Regions from separate parts of the Lysinibacillus sp. NPDC093692 genome, predicted to be linked through region 4. Evidence: riboswitches for the same ligand, from Rfam matches in the RefSeq annotation. Region 4 holds a riboswitch; each other region holds the start of a gene.
The links. Region 4 has a riboswitch for cobalamin ahead of cobT (nicotinate-nucleotide--dimethylbenzimidazole phosphoribosyltransferase). Riboswitches for the same ligand answer to the same signal wherever they lie in the genome.
Positions count from the first base shown of each region.

Region 1 (4,728 bases), on a different contig from region 4:
AGACGGTTTTTTTGTTTAAATTTATTCTTTTATACTTGTAGCCTCGTTTATAGTGTAGAAGGAGGGAAAGATTTTGTCTGATACAGAATATTTAGAGCAACTAATGGAACTACATACAGAGCATTTATTTCGTATCGCATACTACTATACGAAAGATCTACAAATAGCTGAGGATATTGTTCAAGATGTGTTTATTAAATTTTATCATCATCAAAAGTAGTATGAAGAAAGAGAAGAGATGAGGGCGTACTTAGCACGCATGACCATTAATAAATGTAAGGATTATTTAAAGAGCTGGGCATATCGGAAAATTTCAGTTCAACACAAGCTTTTTTCTAAGCAAAAATCCGTTCTACAAGATACGCTTATTCAACAGGATGAACAAACGATTTTGATGAAGCCATTTTGAAATTACCGTTAAAGCTACGAGAACCCATTGTGTATTTTTATTTAGAGGGTATGACGATAAAAGAAATCGCTAAGCTACTCGAAATCCCTGAAGGTACAGTTAAATCACGTTTGAAAAAAGGGAAGGAATTATTAAAAATTGATCTTCATGATATTGAATGGGAGGTACTTTTCCATGGATAAGCATACAATGCATGTATTGAAGGATGTCTCAGCACATAAAGAAGCAATCATTCAAAAGGTTCAACAACAAATTCAGCAAGAGCCGTATCCATCAAAGCAACTTTGGCCGTATCGTGCATTAGCCGTCATGATGACATGCTCTATCTTACTATTTATTGCATGGCAAGCTTCGAAACCATTTGACCATTTAACGACAGAAATACTTCATGAAGAAGAAAAACAATCATTCACCGATTTATTTCAAATAGAAGTTGAAGGAACAGAGACAACGTTCAGTCAGTATCTTCAAATAGCAGATGAATTACATCACCGCGAAAATATAAAATTTTATGAACCGCTTCAAGGCTTCAAGGCTTCGAGGCAATGCAAGCAGTAGCGACTACTATGGGGGATGCTGTCCATCTAATAGACCCTAAAAATCTTCCGTTTAAATCAAATATACAGGAGGTCTATGCGGTAACATCAGAGATGCGAGACGGTAGCTTGCAAAAGCTATTTCAATTTACTTATAAAGAAAAGTCTCTTACTGGAGTGGATCGTCAATATATTAATTTTACGGTAACAAATGTGGATCATAATCCTTTAGTAAACTATAAATTTAAGGATAGTCAGGACTTTTCAGGGGAAATCAAGAATGTAGGTTTGAGTTTCATGAATCCTTTATATTTTCGAGCGATGACACCAGATAAAGGTTTCGCGTATTCATACTATTATTATGATGCGGCAGGCAAGCGCATTTATCAAATTAGTACAAGAGCCAATGAGTTTTATACGTATTATAATGGCTATGTATATCAAATAGGTTATCAATTAAATGGTGATCAACAAGAAGCACAAGAAAAAATGGTTGCTATTGCAAGGGAATTTATCCCCCACATAAATTCAGCGAATGCAAAGTAGTTAGGTGGAAGATAAGCTGCCTGTAAAAGCTCGATTGGTGAAGGCTAACAATCAGTGGTGATAAAGAACACCCTGTGAATATAGGTTTATTTTTGACAACAATTAGTTACCAAAATAGCACATCGTATTCTGTTTATATTAAAATAGTGGAAAAGGGACGGGGGGTTCAACAATGACGGTAGCGCAAACGTATATAAATGTTGTTCAAAAAAGATTTAGAAGTGTCAAAGAGCTAGGCGATAAAACACTCGACCAACTAGAAGAGGCCCAATTGCACTGGGCGTATAATGAAGATTCAAACAGTATTGCAGTGATTGTAAAACATATTAGTGGAAATATGATATCGAGATGGACGGACTTTTTAACGACAGATGGTGAGAAAGCAACGAGAAATCGAGATGATGAGTTTACGGATAGCCTTCAGACAAAAGAAGAGGTTATGAACGTATGGGAAAAGGGCTGGCAAGTATTTTTAGATGCGTTACAAGGTTTAACGGAAGCTGATTTACAAGGATTTGTAACGATAAGGGGAGAACGGCATTCTGTTATAGATGCGATCGAAAGACAAATGTCTCATTACTCTCAACATGTCGGTCAAATCGTTTACATCGCTAAGCAAATAAAGGGTTCTGAGTGGCAAACAATAAGTATTCCAAAGGGACAATCTCAGGCTTTTACAGAATCAATGTTAAAAAAACATCAACGATAGAAGTGTAGCCATCTCACTAGTGTGTGATGGCTTTTTTTGTGGAATAAATATTTATAACTATGTTTAAAAATCTCAAAACTTTATTATATTCAGAAAATAAAATTGACGTGTGTCTTTGCAGCGTGTTATGTTTAATACTAAATTTAATATGGTTCATTACAAGTTTGAGTGAAAAAAACTTTTTCACTTAATTTAAAGGAAAATGGGTGTAAATCCCATGCTGTCCCGCAGCTGTAAATGAGGAGTTTTGCTTCAAATACCACTGAGTAAGTACTTGGGAAGGTGAAGTAAAATGAAGATTCATAAGCCAGAATGCCTGCTTGTAGTAAGATTCATTGTAGATCTACGAAAGATAGGGAGATGGATGGAAGGCTTTTAATAATGAGTTTTTCTATCCTTATTCACGTGGAATAAGGATTTTTTTATGCATTTTTCTAATCATAGTCATGACGATTACTTTGAGTTTCAAGTTAGTAGTATGGTGGACAAACATACAGATATCAATTTTCTAACACCTAAGAAAAGACAGGAGCAATCATAATGATATTTTTTAAAAAATTATTACCTTTCATTCTAATACTGATGTTAACCATTTTAGCAGGCTGTTCAAGCTCGAGTGAAGGTAATGGAAGTAAAACCTCTAACGAAGAAAAAATGATAACAGTTGGCTGGCCGCTAGATATAGGGCCTTTAAATCCGCATACCTATTTACCAAACCAAATGACTGCACAAGCAATGGTGTATGAATCATTGGTAGAGTATAACGATGACGGAACAATATCGCCAAAATTAGCGGAGAGCTGGGAAATTTCTGACGATAAAACAGCGTACATATTTCATCTTAGACAAAATGTAAAATACTCTGATGGGACAGCCTTTAATGCTGATAATGTTATTCGCAATTTTAAAGCAGTTTTAGCAGATCGTGATACACACTCCTGGATGGGGATGGTGAATCATATTGTAGATGTAGTGAAAGAAGATGACTATACAATTCGTCTACAATTAGATGCGCCCTATTACCCTGTATTAAATGAACTGGCTTTTGTGCGACCATTCCGCTTCTTAGGGGATAACGGATTCCCTGAAGGAGATACAACTAATAAAGGTATTAATGCTCCGGTTGGAACAGGTCCATGGGTATTAACCGAATATAAAAAAGATCAATATGCACTCTTTAGCCGCAACGAACATTATTGGGGTGAAAAGCCACTAGTAGACAAAGTAAAAGTGAAAATTATACCTGATTCAGAATCTATTTCACTAGCATTTGAAAACGAAGAATTAGACTTAATTTATGGTCGAGGCATTATTAGCTTAGATAACTACACTTTCTTAAAAGATAGCGATCAATACAAAACGGCAGTATCTGAACCTTTATCTACACGTGCATTACTTTTTAATACTCAATCTGGTCCTTTAGCAGAATTAAAAGTACGTCAGGCTATTCAACACGCTGTTAATAAAGAACAAATGGTTGAAAGTATTACCCATGGTACAGAAAAAGTTGCCAATACACTGTTTTGGGACGCTATTCCATATGCCAATATTGATTTAAAACCAATACTATTTAATCCAGAAAAAGCCGAGCAGTTATTAGATGAAGCAGGTTGGACATTAAAAAGTGGTGATAAAAGCCGTTCCAAAAATGGGCAACCTCTTCAATTAGATTTAATCTATATTGCAACAGATGCTATCCAAAAACCAATGGCAGAGTTAATGCAAGGGGAATTAGCAAAAATAGGCGTCCAATTAAACCTTGAAGGTGCTGATGTAATGGTAGGGCTCCAAAAATTAATGGATAATCAAGTAGATATTAATTTCTGGCGCACAAATGGTCCACCAACAGACCCACACAGCTTCGCAAATGAATCAGCAACACCGAATGCAAATGGCGTTTATGAAGCGAAATTAGGCCTAGATAACGCAGCACAAATTGATGGCAAAATACATCAACTATTAATTGGTACAAATGAAGCGGAACGTGTGCAATTGTATAAAGATATTTTAACAATGTTCCATGACCAAGCATTATTTTATCCAATTTCATATGAAACGAATAACGTTATTTACCATAAACATATGAAAGATTTTAATCCTAGTGCATCTGAATACGATATTCCTTATGCTCAAATGGATTTAAAGTAAGAGAATGAGAAGAGAGTGGGTCTACTATGGCTCCTCTCTTTTTGCACTATGAAGACTTGGGAAGTGATGAAAGAAATGTACGAATCAACTTGGCTTTTTTGTCTAAAACGAGTGATTACATTACCATTTGTTTTGCTAGGGGTTTCGATAATGACCTTTTTATTTATTCGTTTTGTTCCAGTAGATCCAGCGGAGGTCATACTTAGACTGTCAGGAGTCGCCCCGACAGCAGAAGCAATACAGGCGCTACGATCGGAATTAGGCACTGATCAACCTTTGTCTATTCAATATTTTATATGGCTAAAAGGTGTGTTGTACTTCGATTTTGGTACATCATTTGTGAGTAAATTACCCGTTGCTCAAGAAATATTAGAGAAACT
Region 1 covers NZ_JBNNUW010000019.1:38,336-43,063, forward strand. The annotation lists gene ACQKN4_RS18345 (RNA polymerase sigma factor) at 74-220, shown strand; gene ACQKN4_RS18350 (hypothetical protein) at 260-409, shown strand; gene ACQKN4_RS18355 (RNA polymerase sigma factor) at 439-591, shown strand; gene ACQKN4_RS18360 (hypothetical protein) at 584-967, shown strand; gene ACQKN4_RS18365 (hypothetical protein) at 955-1,491, shown strand; gene ACQKN4_RS18370 (DUF1572 family protein) at 1,664-2,200, shown strand; cobalamin riboswitch at 2,344-2,538, shown strand; gene nikA (nickel ABC transporter substrate-binding protein) at 2,741-4,348, shown strand; gene nikB (nickel ABC transporter permease) at 4,397-4,728, shown strand, end outside.
Region 1: it holds a riboswitch for cobalamin, as region 4 does, so the genes downstream of both, nikA (nickel ABC transporter substrate-binding protein) here and cobT (nicotinate-nucleotide--dimethylbenzimidazole phosphoribosyltransferase) in region 4, are expected to answer to the same signal.

Region 2 (4,728 bases), on a different contig from region 4:
AACTGTTTCACTCACTGCACCCCTCCCTGTTAGCAAGCATACTTATCTCTATTTTATAGAACAATTCGATATAATACTAATTTTCGCATTAGGGAATGTCGTACACTACTTAGAGCAACAAGGGGATTTATTTGAGTGTTTCTTTATTTGGGTGGAGCAGTTATCCTTTTTATTCATCAAAAAAAGCTGCCCTTGATAAAGGACAGCTCCAAAATACTATTTTTCAATATCAATTATTTAAATAACTCAGGATATACTGCTTTCGCGATTAACTCAACAGCTTCGCCAATACGTGGACCTGGACGGTTTGAGATATCATTATCTATAGAATAAACAGCTTTATTTTTAATGGCCGTGATTGAATTCCATCCATCACGAGAAAGAATTTCTCCCGTTGAGTCATTGCCTACTGTTGTTAAAATGACTTCTGGATTTTTCGCAATGACATCTTCCTCAGATACCATTGCCCAGCTTTTAAGTTCAACAAAAACGTTGTTAACGTTTGCAGCATTTAAAATCTCTTGTTGGAATGTATCAGAACCAGCTGTATAGATGTCTGGCTTTGGACTAATTTCTAAATAGATATTTTTTGGTTCTTTCACATCTTTAACTTTTGCTTGGACATCTGCAATTTTAGATTTAATATCTTCATTTAACTTTTCGCCTTTATCTTTGATGCCCATAGCTGCTGAGACTTGTTCGATATCCCCATAAACATCATCAAATGATTTAGCTGATTGAATGGCAAACACTTTAATACCCGCATCTTCGAGACCTTTTAAGGCATTTAAATTTTCTTCATCGTCTCCAGTTGTATAGGCAATAACGACGTCTGGCTTTAACGCTAAAATACGCTCACTATTGAATATTGTAGAATCAGAAACACGCTCAATTTTTTGAGCTTCTTCTGGATACGAATCATACTCAGTCGCACCAACTATTTTATCACCCACACCTAGCGCAAATAAAATCTCTGTATTACTCGGTTTTAATGAAACAATAGTTTTAGGTACTGCATTAAACTCTACTTCTACACCACGGTCATCCTTAACTTTATAGCTAGTAGTTTTCTCAACTTGTTGATCTTCTTTAGAAACAGTATCTTTATTTGTATCCTCTTTCGTGCCACAGCCAACTAATACAAGTGCCAACATCAACACAGAAAGCCATTGTAGCTTAAACATTTTCTTCATTTCATTGATTCTCCTTTTTCTTTTTCATCGGGTATGACTTACTAATAAACGGTATTTCAGCAATACCTGCATGCTGATTCATATAGACAGCCATTACAAAAAATACATTGGCTAGCAATCCTAAATAATCAAAGAGAATAGCTGGTACTTCGCGTTCTTCAGATACTTTGTGCAAAACACGGTATGATTTTTTTGCCTCACTACGACATAAATGTAATGCAGAAGCTGCCTCTGTTCCTTGGGGTAATACAAAGTTTTGTATTTCCTCTTTAACATGACTAACATAGAAATCATAGCGATCACTAAGCCAAGTCAAATCATCTTCAGTTACAGCTAATTTGCCTCGGACTGAGCCATTTACATGGTAAGCCATTGGCAAAATGGCAAGTAAATCATCTGCTACTACCTCTACCGTTTCTTTTTTAACCGCCGCCAATGCTACACCAATATGTGTTGTTAGGCTATCCGTTCGAATTTCAAAATCTACTGTAGATGCCTTTTCACGCATAAATGGATAACAAGAATAACGTGCATCTTTTTTCAAATCTAAGTCCCCGCTTTCCTTCGTGAAAAATTCTTACCTTATTAACACCTCGTCTTACATCAGGTGAACTATAAGCGCATAAAAAAAACGTTGTTCCCACTCCTAAGGAAACAACGAAAAATAGCATAAATAGTGTCACATAAATACGACATAGCCTATGTATTTGCCGCATATTCTCCTAGCTTCCGAAGAGTTATCTATACGTTCAAACAAAGGTCGGTCTCCTGGCTTGTACAGTTCACTACATTCATAAAAAACCTTCCCATCGGATAATTCGACAGTGGTATATCTTTATGACTTCTGTACTTACAGTTGCGGAAACAGCTCCGGTTTTTCACCGAATTCCCGATTATGCTATAGTTCAGCACCTTTATTCTGCAAGAATTATTCACTTGTTATGCAGTTTATCATAGATTGATAGGAAAAAATAGCTGTGGAATTTAGAATAAACAACGATGGATAAAAATCATGCAGGTATTACCGTATGCACGCGGATATATTCACTCTCCCATTGGGTATTCATCCTGCTCGTGCAAATATTTGTTATGCCTTATAAGTTAAAGCATTTTATTTTTTATAATGAAAGGATTTTCAAAAAATAGCCATTTTCATAACTTTCATCGGATGGCATTTTTATATTTCTTTTTGGATTTAACATCTTTCTCTTCCTCAATTAAACGCTGTGCAATTTCTAGTAGCTTTGGGTCATTTGTTGTATCGAATAGCTTTTTAAAGGATACAATAATATCATAGCGTATTAATGTCGGGTGCTTTTCGTCTAAGCACGTTTGATATCTTTTAGCCAAATATGATACGACTAAATCTCTTTGTACCTGCCCCGCTAAGCCTATTTTCCAAATTGCCTGTAAAGTATGCCTCACAGTGACTGTTTCTTCATCATACGTTACTGCCCAAATCTTTAAGAAGTCCTCTAACACTCTTTCTTCAGGATCGCTTTTTGCTGCCAGTGCGCATAAAAATTGTGCAGCACTTGCACGTACATGTCCATTTTTGTATGTAAGAGTTTGAACTAATTGTTCCCAAACTGAATAGGTCCAATCAACTGGTTCCTGCATAATTTTCATTAATTCTTCGTATGATTTGTATTGAATATCACGGTCACGCTCTGTTAAATTACTAAAAAGTTGCAAAATCTCTTTTTCCATGATTCATCCCTACCTTTATTGTTTCAGAACGTAAAAAATAGTGTACTTGTAAGTGTTATCTCATTTACCATCATGCGTTACTTTGCTACTACAAATTAAAAGTCTCATATAATTGTAATTTCAGAGCAAGATCCCAATCGTATATTTCAAAATTATCAGAAATGGCGTTCAATATGCAAGAATCTTTTCTTTTAGCTATATGAAGACAGAGGAATACTCGTTAGGATTATTATTGGAGTTATCTCACGATTGAGTCAAAGCGAAATACGCAATAACGAAAAATTGATGCTAATTCTTTTTTCGGCTGTATTATCATTTTTATAACTGGGGCTATAGTTATAAATATATCAACTTATGTAAATTTATTCATTACAAAAGTTATTTTACTCATTATTGACCGAGTAGTCGAGCCTAAACTAATGAATAACATTATGCGTTTGCCTAATAGGTTTAGTCGTAGAATCTTAACTATAGTTTAAACAGTTGATAATTTCCAGTACCGTCAAATAATAAAAAAAGGTTACCCTTGTAATTTCTTTTACAAAGATAACCTTTTCGCTATTTTAATCGTCTATATAATAGTACGGCTTATTAAATACGACCGAAGCCTACTAAATATTGATTCCACCAATCAAGTGATTCAATGACAACACCTTTATTTTGAGCATCAATCATTGTGTTGTTTCCTAAGTAAATACCTACATGCGCTATACCTGAACCATAGCTGAAGAATACTAGGTCACCTACACGTGCTTCACTTGCTGAAATACGTTGTGTTGCTAAATATTGTTGTGATGCTGTACGTGGTAAATTTACACCCGCTTGTTTGTAAGACCATTGTACAAGACCAGAACAGTCAAATCCTGTTGATGGGTTACTACCGCCCCAAACATAGCTACGACCTAAGAATTGTTTCGCAACTGAAATAGCATCACCTGAAGATGCAGTGCCTGCTCCTGAACCAACAACCACTTTTTGTGATGATTTTTCATTGTTAGCTTTGCCATTATTATTATCATTGCTATTGCCATTATCGTTAGTGTTAGCATTGTTGTTTGTTGCTTGTACAACTGGAGTAGCTGCTTGAAGTGCACGTAAACGAGCTGCCTCTTCCTCTGCTGCTTTACGTTCTGCTTCTAAACGCTCTTCTTCTTGTTTCGTTGCAATTTGTGCTTTTAATGCAAGAGATTTCGCTTCATTTTCAGCTTTTTTTACTTCCATTTCGCTTTCCTTCTCTTGAAGCTCTTGGAATTGCTTTTGAAGCTCTTTTTGTTTTTCATCTAATGTTGTTTTTTGTTTTTCTAAGCTAGCCTTATCTGCTTCTTGTTGATCTACTAATTCTTGGTCAGCATCCATTAATGTTTTTACCGCTACGACACGGTCCATTAAATCTGCAAAACTTTTTGATTCTAGAACAGCGTTTAAATAAATACCTACAGTATTATCTTGTGCTTGGTATGCAGCCATACGGTCACTTAAAATCGCTGAACGTTGTTCAATACGTTTTTTAGTATCTACAATATTTGCATCAACTTCTTTAATGTCTGCCTGTACTTTGTTAAATACTTTTACTTTTTCTTCGATCTCTTTTTCTAGGCTTTTTAGCTCTTCTTGTAGCTTTTTAACCTCTGTATCTATTTTAGCTTTCTTATCAATCATTTGTTGAGATGTTTCTTCTGCGTGCACTTGAGTTGGTTGAACTGTATTAAATAATAAGCCGCCCGCTAGTGCTAATGCTAGCACCATCGACTTACGCCATTTATTGCGTTTACCCACGTTATTCTTTCCCTTCACTAGTCAATTTCGTTCGTAGAATTTTAATGTA
Region 2 covers NZ_JBNNUW010000006.1:137,017-141,744, reverse strand. The annotation lists gene ACQKN4_RS08925 (tyrosine-protein phosphatase) at 1-11, opposite strand, end outside; gene ACQKN4_RS08920 (ABC transporter substrate-binding protein) at 234-1,193, opposite strand; gene ACQKN4_RS08915 (ATP:cob(I)alamin adenosyltransferase) at 1,195-1,737, opposite strand; cobalamin riboswitch at 1,935-2,124, opposite strand; gene ACQKN4_RS08910 (hypothetical protein) at 2,355-2,903, opposite strand; gene ACQKN4_RS08905 (NlpC/P60 family protein) at 3,495-4,697, opposite strand.
Region 2: it holds a riboswitch for cobalamin, as region 4 does, so the genes downstream of both, ACQKN4_RS08915 (ATP:cob(I)alamin adenosyltransferase) here and cobT (nicotinate-nucleotide--dimethylbenzimidazole phosphoribosyltransferase) in region 4, are expected to answer to the same signal.

Region 3 (4,728 bases), on a different contig from region 4:
TGCTTAACATCATTGCTCATATTAATTTCAAACGGAGTCCAGAAGTTACCTAGCATTTTTTTATATTTAGGATAAGCCCAGCTAAAACGCACATCGTCCCAGTTTAAAATGTTAGAAGAACGTCCGTTCACAATACCTGTTGAACGGTTTGGTGCTTCTTTATCCATAATTTGTCGTTTTGTAATAGTTGTCATTGTTACTTCCCCCTAGCTCGCGCAAGACTCACATTCTAGCAATTCTACAGATGTTGAGCGTACATAATATGTCGTTTTCACACCGCTCGCCCATGCATTCATATGCAATGCTAGTAATTCTTTTGCCTTAATCGTATTTTGAACGTATAAATTAAGTGAAATGCCTTGGTCGATATGACGTGCTCGTGCAGCATTTTGCTTGATTGTCCAATTTTGATCGATGAAATAAGCAGATTTATAATACCAAGTCGTCACAGGTGATAGATCTGGTACTGTTACTGGAATTTTGTAATCCTTCTTCTCTTCTGAATAACTCTTTTGGAAAATAGGATCGATCGTAGCCGTACTACCCGCTAAAATAGATGTTGATGAGTTCGGTGCAACCGCCATGACGTAGCCGTTACGCATTCCTTTTTCAGCAACCGCCGCGCGTAACTCATTCCATTTATGACTGTCGTAGCCACGTTTGTCAAAATACGCACCAGTATGCCAATCCGAGCCTTCAAATAATGGGTAGGCTCCTTTTTCACATGCTAAATTGTTAGAAGCGCGAATTGTTAAATACGCAATTTCCTCATATAGCTTGTCCGCAAATTCTACAGCTTCCTCAGACTCCCATTGAATTTCTTTCAAAGCTAATAAATGATGCCAGCCAAATGTTCCAAGTCCAATGCCACGGTAGCGTAAGTTCGTACGCTCTGCTTGTTTAACTGGAATTGTATTTAAAGCAATAACATTATCTAACATACGTACTTGAACCGGGATTAATCGTTCTAAAACACCAGCCGGTACAGCTCTGCCTAGATTGATAGATGATAAGTTACATACAACGAAATCGCCAGGTTTGCGACGTGTTACGATGACATCATCTTCTAGAGTAATAGACTCGAACTCAGTTGCTGACATATTTTGAAAAATCTCTGTGCACAGGTTCGAACTATAAATCATTCCCTCATGCTTATTCGGATTCATACGATTTACTTCATCTCGATAGAACATAAACGGTACGCCTGTTTCAAGCTGCGAGCGCATAATACGCTTCATAATATCAATCGCTGGCACGACTTCACGACTTAATAATGGATTCGCAATACATTCTGCATATTTAGTACGGAAAGTGCCATCACCCTTTTTCTCATCGTAGAAATCCTCTAGTGAAAAGCCCATAACTTCTCGTACTTCATGTGGGTCAAATAAATGCCATTCCCCACGTTCTTCAACCGTTTCCATAAATAAATCCGGTAAGCATAGCCCTGTGAAAATATCATGGGCACGTAAACGCTCATCACCATTGTTTAAGCGTAAATCTAAAAACGTAAAGACGTCTTTGTGCCAAACATCTAAATAAACAGCAATAGCTCCTTGACGTTGACCTAGCTGATCGACTGAAACCGCCGTATTATTAAGCTGTTTAATCCATGGTAAAACACCACTTGATGCACCTTTAAAGCCTTTAATGGATGAGCCTCGGCTACGAATTTTGCCCATGTAAACACCAATACCACCACCGTATTTCGATAATGTAGCGACATCTGTATTCGTGTCATAAATACTTTGTAAACTATCATCTACTGTATCGATAAAGCAGCTAGATAGCTGGCCATGTGTTTTACCTGCATTCGATAATGTAGGTGTTGCCACAGTCATATATAAATTACTCATTGCCCAGTAAGATTCACGTACTTTTTCTAAACGATTTTCTGTTTCATCTTGCATAAGGGTCATCGCAATGACCATCCATCGTTCCTGTGGTAGCTCTACTGGTGTTTTTGTGTAATCACGGACTACATAGCGGTCCATTAATGTTTTTAAGCCAATATACGTAAACAATTCATCTCGACTTGATTCTAAATAGGAAGCGAGTTCTTGAAGATCCTGCTCACTATATTTTGTTGTTAAACTTTCATGATACAAACCAGCTTCTGTATAGCGTGCTAATTGTTCTGGGAAACCTTTATAAACATCTTGCACTGAAACGCCACGGCGCATTGCAAATTGATCATACAGTTTTTCTAAATAAATTTGAGCTGCGACAAATGTCCAGTATGGCTCCTCTTCATCAATCAGGCTAAGCGTTTGTAAAATCATCGCATCCGCCCATGCTTCAAATGTTGCATTGTCGTTTTTTCGTAGCCATCGATCCGATAATCTTACAAAACTTTCGATTTCTTCCTCCGTATAACTTTTCTTGAGCTTAGCAATTTGCTGTTCGATTTGAATTGTCATGTATACATTCTCTCCCTTTCTTTCTCCACCAACACAAAAAGCGATCACGCAACATTTATCGGTTACGTGATCGCAGTAAAATCGGAAATGGAAATGAAGGACATGCACACTAAGAAGTGGACAAATCTCTCGCCTCCACTTCTCAATCCCCGAAGAATGTGTTGCTGTCTTGAACAAATCGGCAGGTCTCCTGGCTCATGCTTCCTCCAAATGATGGCCTTCCCGTTCTTTACAGTGGCCTATTCATCATTTGTCAGCACTTACAGTTGCGGGGACAGCTTCGGCCTAAGATGACTCTTTTCCGAATTCCCTTTTAAACCATATTTGGTACCGCTCGTCCAAAATACTATATATTGTGTTTTAACTCCTAAACAAATCTAACATATAGTGTTTATAGTTGCAATAGGCGTTTTGCCCCTTGAATTTTTTTAAGTGTTACTTTTTCTCGAAGCAAGCCCGATTACAATGCAGTTTTACGTAGTTTTTCAAAATTTCTAGGAAAATATTTTTGTACTTGCTGCTCTTTTTCTGGATCAATTCCTAGCAAAACTACTGCACATGGACCAGCCGATTTCTCAACATCTAATGAACTTTTGACCTGTTGCTCGCCAAAAAGTCGGGTAAATTCTGCTTGTAGACCTTTTGATCCAACTGGCCATACTTGCTGCATGATTCCCTCTTTCCACGCTTGAAAAATAGGGTCCAGCTGTGCGACATCTTCAGGCTGTGCAAGGATTTCATTGCCTACAAGCGGCAGACCATATGTGTACCAACTTAGCTGCTCATGCTTAGTAGCTGTCCGTTTCTGCTGCTCCCCAAGCATCGTTATTGACAAACCTGATTGTAAAGTTGGCATATTGGTCTCTGAACTACCGTCTATTTGCGGACAAAAAAGACCAGCCTCATCAAAAACCTGCTGAATGCCTGCAACATAACGAGACCATGCAGCATCCCCTGAAAAATTAGCAAGTAAAATATGCCTTGGTAAAGCATTTGCAGCAAGCTGCTCTAAAAATGTAACACGTGCAGTAAAATATGCCGTAAGCTGATCTGGAGCAGACACAACATCTTGTAGCTTTTCGCCAATTGCAGCGGCATTATCGGTTGTCGCAATGAGCTCGCCTATTTTTATTGCATTTCTCAATGTACTCGACCTTCCTTACGCACAAATACCTTCGACAGAACTGGCATCGCCACCGCAACGATCACTAGATTAACTAGTGTTGCCAATGGAAGACTAGTCAATGACGTCCAATAAAATGCCGGACTAATAATAAAGTAAAATGGTATAGGTGCCACGACACCATTTAAAACAAGTGCCACAGGCCATTTCCAGAAATGCATTCCTTTTTTATGCATAACCCCAAAGATCCATACAACGATAAACATTTCCACAGCGATAATTATATGTAGTGGTCCAAAAGGGAAGCCAGTAGTTAAGGCTGAAATAAAATGCCCAATGACTCCTGCAGCACCAGCTAATACTGGCGATAAAAATACAACGCTCAAAAATGCCGGTGCAGAGTCAAGCGCAGCAGTTGTAATAAATGTTGGAATTTTAATGACTGCACCTACTGCACAAATTGCCGCTACCATGGCAGTGAGCGTTAATTTCATTAATTTTTGTCGATCCATCCCATTTCCTCTTTCCGTGAAATTTTTTCATTATAGCGTGTGGGGTTTATTTCCGTTGCGGCTGTGCACTTTGTAGCTGCCGCTTCGCTTTCGCACAGAGCAGAGCTTCCTGGGGGCGTCCGATGAGCCGCTTCGCTTCGCTGCAGGGTCTCGGGCGAACAGAACGTTCGAAGGCGTTATCACCGGACGTGATGCTATTAGCCTTCGTTCCTTTATATCGCTATTCCCCAAGGAGTCGTCTAGCCGTAACGAAGATCAACTTATATACAAAGTATGCGTCTTTGCAAATGTCATCCCCACTTTTTTGAAGAGCCATCTAAATTCTGCAAGACACTAAATCATTTAATTTGTTCCCCAATACCGTACCAAATGCGTACGACTTGTTCGGCTTCAGCAAATAATGCCTGGTACAAACGCCCACATGTATCACGCAATAATCGTGCCTGTTTTTCCATCGGCACAACGCCACGTCCCATATCGGTCACTATTATATACAAGGAACAATTTTCTTCAAGCGACTTTAGTCTTGTTAAAATAGTTCTGACAAGAGGTTCATCATCCTCAAGATTTTGTATTACGAGCCACTTTTCTATGTTTTTTATAACTAGTACATCACAAGTAGGAGCGCCATGAGGTAGAGTACCATCCACTAGCTCAACGTTTTGACCTGCAA
Region 3 covers NZ_JBNNUW010000017.1:54,713-59,440, forward strand. The annotation lists gene ACQKN4_RS17305 (ribonucleotide-diphosphate reductase subunit beta) at 1-194, opposite strand, end outside; gene ACQKN4_RS17310 (ribonucleoside-diphosphate reductase subunit alpha) at 207-2,420, opposite strand; cobalamin riboswitch at 2,583-2,770, opposite strand; gene ACQKN4_RS17315 (hypothetical protein) at 2,881-3,564, opposite strand; gene ACQKN4_RS17320 (ECF transporter S component) at 3,561-4,055, opposite strand; gene ACQKN4_RS17325 (bifunctional adenosylcobinamide kinase/adenosylcobinamide-phosphate guanylyltransferase) at 4,394-4,728, opposite strand, start outside.
Region 3: it holds a riboswitch for cobalamin, as region 4 does, so the genes downstream of both, ACQKN4_RS17310 (ribonucleoside-diphosphate reductase subunit alpha) here and cobT (nicotinate-nucleotide--dimethylbenzimidazole phosphoribosyltransferase) in region 4, are expected to answer to the same signal.

Region 4 (4,728 bases):
AGATCTTATGTTAATAGACTTTCTGGCGGGCAAAAACAAAGAATAAGTATTGCATTAAGCATTCTCAATAAACCACAGGTCCTATTTTTGGATGAACCAACAACTGGTTTAGATCCAAACTCCAGAAAAGATTTATGGAATATTATAAAGGACATTAGAGAAGAAGGAACAACAATAATCTTAACGACACATTATATGGAAGAAGTAGAAGCACTCTGTGATAATGTATGTTTTATTAACAATGGGAGTATTTATACTGTAGGAAGACCTGAAGAGATTATTAATAATGCTAATTTAAACTCAGTAATAAAAATAGGTTTAATTGCCGATTCTTCTGTCCATTATTTAGAAAGTTGTCCTGCAGTAGATAAGATTAAAAAAGAAGATGATTATTTCTATTTATATACGAAAGATATTAGAAAAACGTTAGATTATATAAATAAATTAGAAGATGAAAAAAGAATAACAACGACTAGTATAAATATTCAAATGGCGAATTTAGAGGATGTATTCTTAAATATGACTGGAAGTGTTTTGAAAATATGAATAGTTTCGTGAATTTATCTTCTATATTTTTTAAAATGGAAATAAGAAATAAACAAGCGGTTGTTATGAGTACGGTGTTCCCTATTCTTATGATGGCTTTAATGGGTACAGCCGGAAAAGATACGGCAAGAGACGGCATGTCCTATATGACTTATATTTTTCCTGGTATTTTAGGTATGGCTTATGGAGCTATTGGTCTTATAGCATTACCCGTTATGATTGCTTCGTATAGGGAAAGGGGTATTTTTAAAAAAATTAAAGTTACGCCAATCTCTGCATCAAAAATAATGGTATCTATTTTCAGTACACAGCTTTTCATTATGGCTATACAAACAGTTATTATTTTGGTCATTAGTGTTTTCGTTTTTAATGTTCAATTAAATTTTAATTCGATTTACACTCTTTTATTAATCCCGTTGTTATTAATCGGTGGTCTTAGTTTATTAGGCATAGGTTTAATAATCGGAATTTACGCTAATAACACAAAAAATGCCACAACTATGGGAAATCTTTCAAATCTAGTATTCATTTTTTTAGGTGGTACTTTTTTTCCGAGTGATGTATGGCCAAAATTTTTAATGCCATTTGTTTATATTAATCCACTTAATTATATTATTGAAGCTATTAGAAAAACACTTATTTTCGAGACTCAAAATTTTTATACGTATCTGACTGAACTTTCAGTAATAACTGCTATAGCAGTTATTACTTTAGTATTTTGTGTTAAAGTTTTTAAATATGAATAATTAATATCAGTTTACTATAATAAACATGATGCACGAAAATTTCGAATGTTGACATATTAAACACTTTGACGTAAATTAAAAATAATTGCATAAAAGCATTAGGTGCCCATTGCGGGAGAATAGGGAATAAAGTGAAAAGCTTTAGCGGTCCCACCACTGTAAAAGGGAGTTTCATAGAGAATGCCACTAGCATCGTTCTGGGAAGGTTCTATGAAATGTTGAAATTGAGCCAGGAGACCTGCCTATCTGCTTCGTATTATATAGACGATGGAAAAGTCTGTAGTTTATTTGTTATGGATAAACTACAGGCTTTTTATTTTTTTCTCTAAATCATTCTTCGAGTAACAAGGGCAAATAAGAAAGGGGAAATTTTCATGCAATTATTACAACAAACGATCCAAAACATTCAAAGTGCAGACCACAAAATGATGGGGCAGGCAAGAGAACGCATAGATGCACTTTGCAAACCTCCTAGTAGTTTGGGGAAGCTGGAAACTCTAGCTGTGCAACTATCCGGTATTACAGGTGAACTATATCCTGCAATTGATAATAAAGCAATTATTGTCTGTGCCGCGGATCATGGCGTCTGTGAAGAAGGAGTGACGCCGAATCCACAAAATGTGACGGTCTTCCAAACGCTAAATTTCCCAAGAGGAGGAACAGGTGTCTGTGCTGTCGCGAAAATAACGAATGCAAAAATTGTTACGGTAGACGTTGGGGTTAAAGAGGATATTCCACATGATGCTGGTGTCATCATTAAAAAGATTAAATATGGTACGGACAATATGGCAAAGGGTCCTGCTATGTCAAAGGAAGAAGCCATTCAATCAATTGAAGTAGGAATTGAAGTAACTACGGAAGAAATCAAAAAAGGGATAAATGTACTCGGGACAGGTGAAATGGGTATCGGTAATACAACACCTAGTGCTGCTATATTATCGGTTCTTCGCGAGTGTCATCCGAATGAAGTGACAGGCTTCGGTGCAGGAGTTGGACCAGGAGGAATAGCACATAAAGTAGAAGTCATCCGCAAAGCTATAGCATTAAACAAACCAAATCGTCATGATGCTATTGATGTTCTTGCAAAAGTCGGAGGGTTAGAAATTGGCGCGATGGCAGGGGTAATACTTGCTGCTGCTGCACATCGCAAACCTGTTGTTATTGACGGCTTTATTTCTACTATCGCTGCTCTAATTGCGTACGAACTTGAGCCAAACGTAAAAGACTATATTATTCCTTCTCATGCTTCTGAAGAACCTGGTGCAAAAATTGCTGCTGAAATGCTCGGAATTGAACCAATGCTACAAATGAATATGCGATTAGGAGAGGGCTCTGGTGCAGCTTTAGCCTTTCCTATTTTGGATGCAGCAAGCTCTATGATGAAAAACATGACTACATTAGAGGAAGCTATGTTACTGTTGAAAATGTAGATTTATTAATCTTTAGGTACTTATTGTCGCTGCTGTGGATGCACGGCGTTTGTGAAAATAAGAAAAATTCAAAACAAGCCCAAATCTGATATTTGGGCTTGTTAATATGCAACGGTATAGCTATGCTCGATTCAACTTCCGCAACGGTAACCGCCATTTCTTCGTATATGAAAGTATTCTTAATACTGTGATCACACCAAATAATACATATAAAAAGATATCCCCTGAGAAAAGTTGAAGTCCGATAATAAGCCCGGCTAGTGCTGCCCAAACACCATAAATTTCATCACGGAGGACTAATGGTTGTCGTCTAGCTAATAAATCGCGAACAATTCCACCACCTGACCCTGTTAAGACAGCAGCTACAATAACTGCACTAATAGGCATGTCGAGCTTTACAGCATAGAGAGCACCTTGAATCGCAAATGCGGATAATCCGATAGCATCGGTAAAATTGCCCCAGCGATGCCAATGCTGAATAAGACGGTGCGGAAATAAGAAAAATAGCGTAATCGCTGCAATGGCAATTTGGAACATCATATCTTGACCCCAAAGTGTAGTTACAGGTAAACCTATCAATAGATTTCGTATAGCTCCACCACCGAAAGCAGTTACGATACCGAGTATATAGACACCGAATAAATCATATTCTTCTTCCATTGCAATTATTGCCCCGGAAATAGCGAAGGCAATTGTTCCAATGATACTAAAAACCTCCCAAGCCAACCCTTTCACCCCTTAAGTGAATAAAATCATTTCTTGTTGTAGATTAGTTACTAATACGAACTAGAAAACATTAAAGTCTTCTTTTTTGTATCAGAAGCAAAGAAAGCATCGACTTATGATTTGGAATTATCAGATATTAAGTATCTAATTATAGCAGAAATGCATAGATATAGTTTTTAATTTAACTAAGCGCCTAAATGCAATTAGAAACACAAGCAATTTTTGCAGGCAAGCTCACAAATTGTTAAGATAAGATTTGAACAAATGTGAAATGGAGAAGAACATAATGACTTTTACAACCAATTTATTAGAAGAAACACTAGCATTAGCTGCTAAAATAGAAGATAAGGTACGCCCTTTTCATGCAAAGGTAGAAGATATGGCGTTCTTCAATCAACAAAAAGTGCTTGCTGCATTCCGAAAGCATCAAGTAAGTGATTATCATCTGCACCCATCTAACGGTTATGGCTATGATGATGAAGGGCGTGACAATCTAGAACGTGTTTATGCAGAGGTTTTTGGAGCGGAGGCTGCCATTGTGCGTCCGCAAATTATTTCTGGTACACATGCAATCACACTTAGCTTATTCGGAGTACTACGTCCTGGTGATGAATTACTTTATATTTCGGGGCAGCCGTATGATACATTGCAATCAATAGTCGATGGTGGCGATAAAGATACTGGCTCGTTAAAAGATTATAAAATCGGTTATAGCCATGTGGATTTATTGAATAATCAAGAGATCGATTGGGAAGGTGTTGTAGCTGCAATTACAGCAAACACAAAAATGATTGCTATCCAACGTTCGAAGGGCTATGCAACACGCCCATCCTTTACTATTTCGCAAATTGCAGAAATGTGTGCAAAGATCCGTGAATTAGCACCGAACGCAGTTATTTTCGTTGATAATTGCTACGGAGAATTTGTTGAGGCACTAGAACCGACAGAGGTTGGAGCGGATTTAATAGCAGGCTCGCTCATTAAAAATCCTGGTGGAGGCTTAGCGAAAATTGGTGGTTATATTGCAGGTCGTGCAGATTTAGTAGAAAAATGTGCTTACCGTATGACATCGCCAGGTATTGGTGCTGAGGCAGGTGCAACATTAAATACGCTCGGTGATTTCTATCAAGGATTTTTCCTCGCGCCACATGTTGTATCTCAAGCATTAAAAGGTGCCATTTTCACAGCTGCTATGCTGGGAGAAATAGGCATGAATACATCGCCAAGGTATGATGCGAATCGTACGGATTTAATTCAATCGGTTTCTTTCCAAAAGGCGG
Region 4 covers NZ_JBNNUW010000003.1:212,091-216,818, forward strand. The annotation lists gene ACQKN4_RS05315 (ABC transporter ATP-binding protein) at 1-546, shown strand, start outside; gene ACQKN4_RS05320 (ABC transporter permease) at 543-1,292, shown strand; cobalamin riboswitch at 1,376-1,552, shown strand; gene cobT (nicotinate-nucleotide--dimethylbenzimidazole phosphoribosyltransferase) at 1,667-2,722, shown strand; gene ACQKN4_RS05330 (trimeric intracellular cation channel family protein) at 2,843-3,448, opposite strand; gene ACQKN4_RS05335 (aminotransferase class I/II-fold pyridoxal phosphate-dependent enzyme) at 3,735-4,728, shown strand, end outside.